2 regions of the Trichocoleus sp. AS-A1 genome follow, and region 2 is predicted to be linked to the other one. Evidence: predicted binding sites of a transcription regulator. Region 2 holds the regulator's gene; the other holds the start of a gene.

Region 1 (4,424 bases), on a different contig from region 2:
CGTTTTGGAAGAAGCTGGTTCGGATCAAGAAGAAGCGGCTAAAACGTTGGGTGCGAATGACTGGCAAATCTTCTGGCGCGTCACTCTGCCGAATATTCGCTGGGGTCTCCTCTACGGCGTCATTTTGACCAACGCCAGAGTCATGGGCGAGTTTGGTGCCGTCTCGGTTGTATCTGGCAATATTGCGGGCAAAACTCAAACCCTGCCGTTGTTTGTGGAGGAAGCTTATAAGCAATACCAGACTCAAGCATCTTTCTCAGCCGCCGTTCTGCTTGGCGCACTCGCGTTAGTGACCCTGGTCTTGAAAGAAATTCTAGAGCGTAAAACCAGTATTAAAGATGTTGAATAGGAGGAATTGAAGACTATGTACAGTACAAATGACTTGCCTGTAAATACCTCTAAACCAGCTCAATCTACGACTGGGCACGAAGATAACAGACCTACTAAAATGCGTGTCAGAATCCGCATTCCCAAGGAATATCAGGAAGATCCAATCATCTCACGACTAGTCTCTCACCACGGTGTCACAGTTAATATTGCTGCTGCCCTTTTAGGAGCCAACGCTAGAGATGATGGCTGGTTTGACCTAGAACTCTCAGGATCGACTCGCCAACTTCAAAGCGCCTTAACTTATTTGAATGAACTGGATCTAGAACTGTGGGGCAAATCTGACAGCGAACAAGATGGGTGGTAACGAAAATTTAAAAAGGCAAAATTAATAATTTCAATTATTAATTTTGCCTTTTTATTTGTTAAGCCATATTACTCTCAATCGCCCAACGAGCTAACTCCGTGCGGTTATGGAGATTCGTTTTACCTAACATATTGGATACGTGGCTCTCAATCGTGCGCTGAGAGACGTTCATCTGCTCAGCAATTTCTCGATTTGCCATACCTCTTGCCACAAACTGAACTACTTTCAGCTCGGTCGGGGTTAATTCTACAGTGTCAGGTACCTGGAGTTTCGACCCTCCTTCGGTTCCTCTAGCTGGATGATGAATTAGGCGAGTGGCCTGCTTAAGAGAAGATTCCACTTGCGCCACCAATTCTTCAGGCTCAAAGGGCTTGACCATGTAGACATCTGCCCCAGTATTGAGACCCTTGACTCGGTCTTGACTTTGACCTTTCGCTGAGAGGAATAGAACTGGAATCCAGCTGATGCGGGGATCTTCTCTGACGTGTTGCACAAGGGCAATTCCGTCCATCTCTGGCATCATGACATCACAGATAATCATGTCAGGAATATCATGCTCTAGAACTTCCAGTGCTTCCCGACCATTTTCAGCGGTGATGACTTCGTACCCCCGAAATTCCAGGTAGTCCTTGACCAGCAAAATCAGGTTGGGGTCGTCATCAATCAGCAACAGTCGTTTGTTATCTCTTATACTGGTGTCTTTCATGCTGTGCCACTCGCCAAGCCTGGAATTGTGAAAATTTTAACCGTTTTGTACGTATAGTTTACGTTTTTTTCAGCACCCTGCTGCACCGACTCCTACTAAGTCTAGGCAATTCCTATAATCTCTTTTTAGAAAATTATAGTCACTGACATGGGTCACAACGACGAAAATCTAGTAGGTACACGGAAGAATATAACGTAGCTACTATGTTACTGTATAGGGTTTTGGTAGTGGATGAACTAAGAAAGCGTATTCTTGCACAATTTTGTTGCCAATCAGATGTTCTTGGATAATCCGCTCAATGACTTCAGGAGTCGCTCCACGATACCAAACACCATCTGGGTAAACGACTAGAATTGGGCCTTGGGAGCAAACTCGCAGACAGTTTGCTTTGGTGCGGAAAATGCAAAGAGGGCTTTTGTCGGAAGGCTTGTCTAGTTTTAGCTCTTTAAGTCGCTTTTTCAAGTAATTCCAAGATTCTAAACTGGTTTCCTTGGAGCAACACTGGGGTAAGGTTGGATCGGCACAGATGAAGACATGGCGCTGAATTTGATTCAGTCCCAAGGTCTGCACACAAGCGGCGAGAGCGTTTGGGTCTGATGATTGACAAGTTTCAGGAATTTCAGGGCTAGATTCAGCCACTGTGTTTTCAGTCATTATTTATTTGATTTCCTTGGAAGAAGCGAGATATCCGTTTTTTAGGAGATTTTAGCGGTTCCAATTTTTTTTAGCAGATTGAGTGCGATCGCGCTATGCCATCCCAATGACTAAAGCTATCTTTGTGTCTTAAGCATTTCTACTAAAGTCTTCCGACAACCGGATAAGTTCGGGAACCCGTACAAAGAATTTTGTTGCGATCGCACACTGGTTGGGCTAAATTAGCACTCAGAGGTTGAGAGTGCTAATTCTCAACGAACGAATCGTGTGTCTTGAGTCAAACCTGTAATAGGAGCGAAGTTTGTATGGCAGCTGTATCTCTAAGCGTATCCACTGTTAAGCCGCTGGGCGATCGCGTTTTTGTGAAAGTGAGCGCTGCTGAAGAGAAAACCGCTGGTGGAATTCTTCTTCCTGATAATGCCAAAGAAAAGCCTCAAGTAGGGGAAGTCGTCGCTGTGGGACCTGGCAAGCGCGATGACAAAGGCACTCGTGTTGAGTTGGAAGTCTCTGTGGGCGACAAGGTTCTCTACTCCAAGTACGCTGGCACAGACATCAAACTCGGCACAGAAGAGTACGTTCTGCTCTCAGAGAAGGACATTTTAGCAGTCGTTTCATAAAGTTATGAGTTCTGAGTTGAGAGTTCCGAGTTAAAAACATCTGCTTAACTCAACACTCAAAACTCAACGCTCAACACTCCTTCAAAACTCAAAACTCAAAACTCAAAACAACTGAGGAACTATGGCTAAGCGCATTATTTACAACGAAAACGCTCGTCGCGCCCTGGAAAAAGGGATGGACATCCTAGCTGAAGCTGTGGCTGTCACTCTCGGCCCTAAAGGCCGCAACGTGGTACTAGAGAAGAAGTTCGGCGCACCACAAATCGTGAATGATGGTGTCACCATTGCCAAAGAAATTGAATTAGAAGATCACGTTGAAAACACGGGGGTCTCCTTAATTCGTCAAGCCGCTTCTAAGACCAATGATGCTGCTGGTGATGGCACTACGACTGCAACCGTTCTCGCTCATGCAATTGTAAAAGAGGGCTTGAGAAACGTTGCTGCGGGTGCAAATGCAATTTCTCTGAAGCGCGGGATTGACAAAGCCACTGGCTTCCTGGTGGAAAGAATTGCCGAACACGCCAAACAAGTAGAAGATTCCAAAGCGATCGCTCAAGTTGGTACCATCTCTGCTGGTAACGACGAAGAAGTTGGTCGGATGATCGCTGAAGCGATGGATAAGGTGGGCAAGGAAGGCGTCATCTCCCTGGAAGAAGGGAAGTCCATGACCACCGAACTGGAAATCACCGAAGGGATGCGCTTTGACAAAGGCTACATCTCTCCCTACTTCGCTACCGACATGGAGCGGATGGAAGCGGTTCTGGAAGAGCCTTTCATCCTGCTGACCGACAAGAAAATCACGCTTGTCCAAGACTTAGTGCCCGTTCTGGAGCAAGTCGCTCGTGCTGGTCGTCCTCTGATCATTATCGCTGAGGACATCGAGAAAGAAGCTCTGGCAACCCTGGTAGTTAACCGCCTGCGGGGTGTGCTGAATGTGGCTGCTGTCAAGGCTCCTGGTTTTGGCGATCGCCGCAAAGCAATGCTGGAAGACATTGCCGTTCTCACTGGTGGTCAGCTGATCACCGAAGATGCTGGTCTGAAGCTGGAAAGCACCCGGTTAGAAATGCTGGGCAAAGCTCGCCGTATCAACATCACCAAGGACAACACCACAATTGTCGCCGAAGGCAACGAAGCTGCTGTGAAGTCTCGTTGTGAGCAAATCCGCCGTCAAATGGACGAAACCGATTCTTCCTATGACCGCGAGAAGCTGCAAGAGCGTCTAGCTAAGCTGGCTGGTGGCGTCGCTGTCGTCAAAGTGGGCGCTGCGACCGAAACCGAAATGAAGGATAAGAAGCTGCGTCTGGAAGATGCCATCAACGCGACTAAAGCTGCTGTGGAAGAAGGGATCGTTCCTGGCGGTGGCACAACCCTAGCTCACCTGACTCCTCAGTTGGAAGAGTGGGCAACTGCCAACCTGAAGAATGAAGAGTTGACAGGTGCGATGATTGTTTCTCGTGCTTTGGCTGCTCCTCTGAAGCGGATTGCTGAGAACGCCGGTCAGAATGGCGCTGTCATTGCTGAGCGCGTCAAAGAGAAGGACTTCAACGTCGGCTACAACGCCGCGACGAATGAGTTCGTCGATATGTTTGAAGCCGGTATCGTTGACCCTGCCAAGGTGACTCGTTCCGCTCTGCAAAATGCCGCTTCTATCGCTGGCATGGTGCTGACAACCGAGTGTATCGTGGTTGACAAGCCTGAGCCGAAAGATGGCGCTCCTGCGGGTGCTGGCGCTGGCATGGGCGGCGACTTCGAC
Region 2 (4,424 bases):
AGGGTTGGATATCTCGGCGATAATCCAGATCCGTGTTCGCGAGTAAGCTTTGTTTAAATTGGTTGAGTTCTGCACGCGATCGCTTGCGGTTCGCGGGACGCGCTACAGCCTGCCGCAACCCTTCCAACCGATCTGGATTCACAAGCAATGACACCATTACGGGTGCCTGTTTCGGCACAAATATGGTGGCAGTTGGGTTCGTCACCTCCCCACCTCCTAGAAGGGCGAGGGGGCTGTTTGCCCTTAGCCAGTAAAAGCCACCGGCACCAATTAACAGCAGCACTAAAACGCCAGCTGCTAGAACGTAGAAAAACGAGCGTCGCTTCATGGTGAAATGTAGACCTTGGGTGAGCGCGATTCAGCTAAGAACACTAATCCCGATGTCAGAACCTATTATTTCAGCTCATCGGACTGCTAACTATTAAAATCTTAGTTAATCTCAAGCGTTGCACAACCTCATGTCTGCTCAATCTTTTAGCCAAGATATTCCCCAGATTAGCGTAGAAGAACTTGCCAGCCGTCTTGCCGATTCTCCGAAGAGTCTGCAATTGGTGGATGTGCGAGAACCCCGGGAAGTTGCGATCGCAAGCATTGAGGGTTTTGAAAACCTCCCCTTGTCGGAATTTGCCGACTGGGCTGACCAAATCCATACCCAGTTCGATCCGCACACCGAGACGCTGGTTCTCTGTCATCATGGCATCCGTTCGGTGCAGATGTGCCAGTGGCTACAAATGCAAGGTTTCACCAATGTCAAAAATATTGCTGGTGGCATCGATGCCTACTCAATCCGAGTCGATCCGACAATTTCCCAATACTAATGATCCCAGTACAAAACTATCTTGAAGCTGGAACCTCTCCCCCAACCCTTTCCTGCAACAAGAGGGCAGAAATTCTCCTCTTCCTTACCAAGGAAAAAGGCTGGGGCTAGATTTTTTAATTAAATACGGTTCACGATATTGTTTTAATTTTTACTAGCGAAATAAGTATTTAGAGGTTTTGGCTGACAAACTTCGATGCAGTCGAGTAGACTACAGACAATCCTGATAGAGACTGTGGACTCTAGAGTTACGGGTAGCGATAATGTCCTAACTCTGCGATCGATCGTCATGGTATGTCTAAGGTTGAAGTTCGGCGGCTGTTATGCTTCTACTGGCTGGGTGTGGCGAACCGGCAGGCAGAAGGCAGCATCTGCTATTCTGTTTTAACCTATCCTATATTTAATCGGCTGCTTGCTTGACAAGAGCGCCGGACTTACTGAGAAATTCATCATCAGAAGTCCAGGAATTTCCAATTGTTTTTAAAACCCTATCCAATTCGGCTTTCGTTTAAATGGCTAGGCAAGTAAGTCTGACTGACCGTCAACAACGTATTCTCTGGGCAACTGTCCGTCACTATATTGCGACGGCTGAGCCAGTCGGCTCAAAAGCTTTGGTAGACGAGTATAATCTGTGCGTCAGTCCAGCGACGATTCGCAATGCAATGGGCGTCTTAGAGAAAGCGGGGTTGCTCTATCAACCCCATACCTCGGCTGGACGGGTTCCCTCTGACTCTGGCTATCGAATTTATGTCGATCAATTAATTAAGCCTTCTGAAGCCTTGGGGCGTCAGGTAGAGCAGTTATTCACAAACCGTTTGAACTTGGAACATCAGAGTTTCGAGACTGTGTTGCGGGGTGCAGCGCAAATTCTGGCAACGCTCAGCGGTTATATTACCCTGATCACGATGCCGCAGACTCGAACTAATCGTTTGCGGCATTTGCAACTGGTGCAGCTCGATCCGGGAAGGGTGATGCTGATTGTGGTGACGGATTCTTATGAGACGACTAGCGTCTTAATGGAGTTACCGCTCTCAGAATCGGAGGATGAGCAACCGGACGCAGAAATTGTAGATCGGGAGTTGCAAATTTTATCGAATTTTCTGAATAGCCACTTGCGGGGGCGATCGCTCAGTGAATTGGCAACTTTAGACTGGAGCGAACTAGACCGAGAATTTCAACGATATGTCGATTCCTTGCGAAATCTGCTTTCCGACTTGATCCGTCGCACTTCCCAACCTGCCACAACTCAAATTATGGTTCGTGGCGTCGCTGAAGTATTGCGTCAGCCAGAATTTTCCGAGTTACAGCAAGTGCAGACGCTTATACATCTATTGGAAGAGGAACAAGACCAGCTGTGGCCTTTAATCTTTGAATGGCCTAGACCAGATGTCACGGCTATCTCAGATGTCACTTCTGGTTCGCGGGTGACGGTGCGGATTGGTTCGGAAAATCCTTTAGAACCGATGCGTACCTGTACGCTGATTTCTGCAACTTACCAGCAGGGTTCAGTACCCGTGGGAAGTGTGGGGGTTTTGGGGCCAACGCGGATGGTGTACGAAAATGCGATCGCACTCGTTGAAGCCGCCGCCGATTATCTCTCGGATGCTCTTACGCAACCTGCTTAATTTAGAAAATCGCTAATCGCAAATCGCGATTAGCGATTGGGTAGCCCACCACGAACCACGAACGATAAACATGGCTAATTGCGATTAGCTCTAATTTTTGCTTTTCATTCCTCACTGATATGGCTAGAAAAATTGGCTTTTGGTTGCTTTGGGCAGCATTTATTACCTATGCCTTTCTGTTAGCACCTCCTGAACAACCAGGCACATTTGAACTCATCAAAAATCTCTCCACAGGTCAATGGACAGGGATTAACCCCCTAGTCGTCGCGCTATTCAATCTTCTGGGCATCGTACCGATGATTTACGCCTGTCTGATGCTCATTGATGGCAAACAGCAAAAGGTAGCAGCTTGGCCTTTTTCGGCGTTCTCTTTTGGAGTCGGAGCATTTGCTTTGTTGCCTTATTTAGCACTGCGAGAACCCAACCAGGAATTTCACGGAGAAAAGAATTTATTTCTAAAAATACTCGATTCCCGGTGGCTTGGTTTTTTGCTAACATTCGGCGCTGGGAGTTTGGTTGTATATGGCTTATTGGGCGGGAATTGGGCAGATTATATTCAGCAGTTCCAGACAAATCGCTTCGTTCATGTCATGAGTTTGGATTTCTGCCTGCTGTGGTTAATATTTCCCGCACTTCTGGGAGATGATATGGCGCGTCGGGGAATCAAGAATTCTACACTTTTTTGGATAGTAGTGCTGATTCCTTTGTTTGGCGCTTTAGCTTATCTTTGCCTGCGTCCTCCCTTACCAGAAACTAATGCCGAAGCTTTCTCCACGGAACGGCAACCCGCACAATCTAGAAATTAAAATTTTATGGAAATATGGCTAGAAAAACAGCACTTTGGTTATTATGGGCTGGATTTATCTCCTATGTTCTGCTGCTGGCACCGCCAATTACGCCAGACACGCTGAGGCTCATTAAAAATATATTGACGGGTCAGTGGACACAGGTCAACCCAATTATCCTTTCTATATTTTCCCTAGTTGGCATCTGGATACTCATCTATAGCTGTCTTTTGTTCGTCGATGGGAGGATGCAAAAGATTCGTTTCTGGCCTTTTGCTTTGGGTTCAGCGGGAACGGGAGTGATTAGCCTAATACCTTATTTAGCATTGAGGGAACCGAATCAAGAGTTTTCCGGGCAAAAGGATACCTTGCTGAAAGTTTTTGATTCTCGCTGGACGGGTATTATCCTCAATTTCAGCACGCTTTTCTTGCTAGCATTTGGCTTGCTTGCGGGTGATTGGGCAGGGTTTATTCAACAATTCCAAAGCGATCGCTTTGTCAATGGCATGAGTTTGGCTTTTTGCCTGTTCTGTCTGTTGTTTCCGACCGTTCTCGGCGATGATATGGCGCGTCGAGGGTTCAATATTCCCCCAGTTTTTTGGGCAGTATCGCTGGTTCCTCTGCTGGGACCCCTTGCCTATCTCTGTATTCGTCCACCTTTACCAGAAGCCAGTGCTGGTTCAGCACCAGAGTCTGTTGCGAACACTACACGAGTGTGAACAATTTTCGAGGTTTTTAGGAGAGAACAAACCGCGGAGGTCACAGAGGACGCGGAGGAAAGAAAGGAGAGGCTGTGGCTTTCTTTTGAATGCAAGTTGGTGTGACTTAAGACGGAGGTAAGTGCTGTTATCGGACTTTTAAAGTTAAATAATTGATGTATAAAGTTATGGGTCAAGATTATGGGCAGAAAAATTGCCTTGTTCTTGATATGGATTACATTTCTTGTCTATACCGTATGGTTAGATCCACTTGCTCAACCAGAGACGTTTTCGCTGGTTTGGAAGTTGTTAACATTCCAGTTGGCAGATGTGAATGCAATTCTTGTGGCTATCTTCTGGCTCATGGGCGTTTGGCCTATGATTTATGCTTGTCTGATGTTTGCTGATGGCACAACGCAACCGTTTCGCTCATGGCCTTATTTCATTGGGGCAAATGGAACGGGTGTGATTTGCTTTATCCCCTATTTAATTTTCCGAA

Evidence for each region. The regulator HrcA, encoded in region 2, represses chaperone genes, less so after heat shock. The targets are predictions, from matches to a motif close to ANTTAGCACTCNNNANTNNNGAGTGCTAANT.
Region 1: groES (co-chaperone GroES) is a predicted target of HrcA. The motif match lies at 2,274-2,304, and genes of this name have one in related genera.

Annotation. Positions count from the first base shown of each region.
Region 1 covers NZ_JAMPKG010000004.1:175,909-180,332, reverse strand. Annotated here, with positions in the region: gene cysW (sulfate ABC transporter permease subunit CysW) at 1-349, shown strand, start outside; gene NC994_RS05100 (NIL domain-containing protein) at 449-694, shown strand; gene NC994_RS05095 (response regulator transcription factor) at 753-1,400, opposite strand; gene NC994_RS05090 (ferredoxin) at 1,602-2,054, opposite strand; gene groES (co-chaperone GroES) at 2,360-2,671, shown strand; gene groL (chaperonin GroEL) at 2,793-4,424, shown strand, end outside.
Region 2 covers NZ_JAMPKG010000014.1:135,745-140,168, reverse strand. Annotated here, with positions in the region: gene NC994_RS13120 (DUF3352 domain-containing protein) at 1-328, opposite strand, end outside; gene NC994_RS13115 (rhodanese-like domain-containing protein) at 459-818, shown strand; gene NC994_RS13110 (hypothetical protein) at 1,014-1,205, shown strand; gene hrcA (heat-inducible transcriptional repressor HrcA) at 1,330-2,442, shown strand; gene NC994_RS13100 (DUF2834 domain-containing protein) at 2,562-3,248, shown strand; gene NC994_RS13095 (hypothetical protein) at 3,263-3,946, shown strand; gene NC994_RS13090 (DUF2834 domain-containing protein) at 4,127-4,424, shown strand, end outside.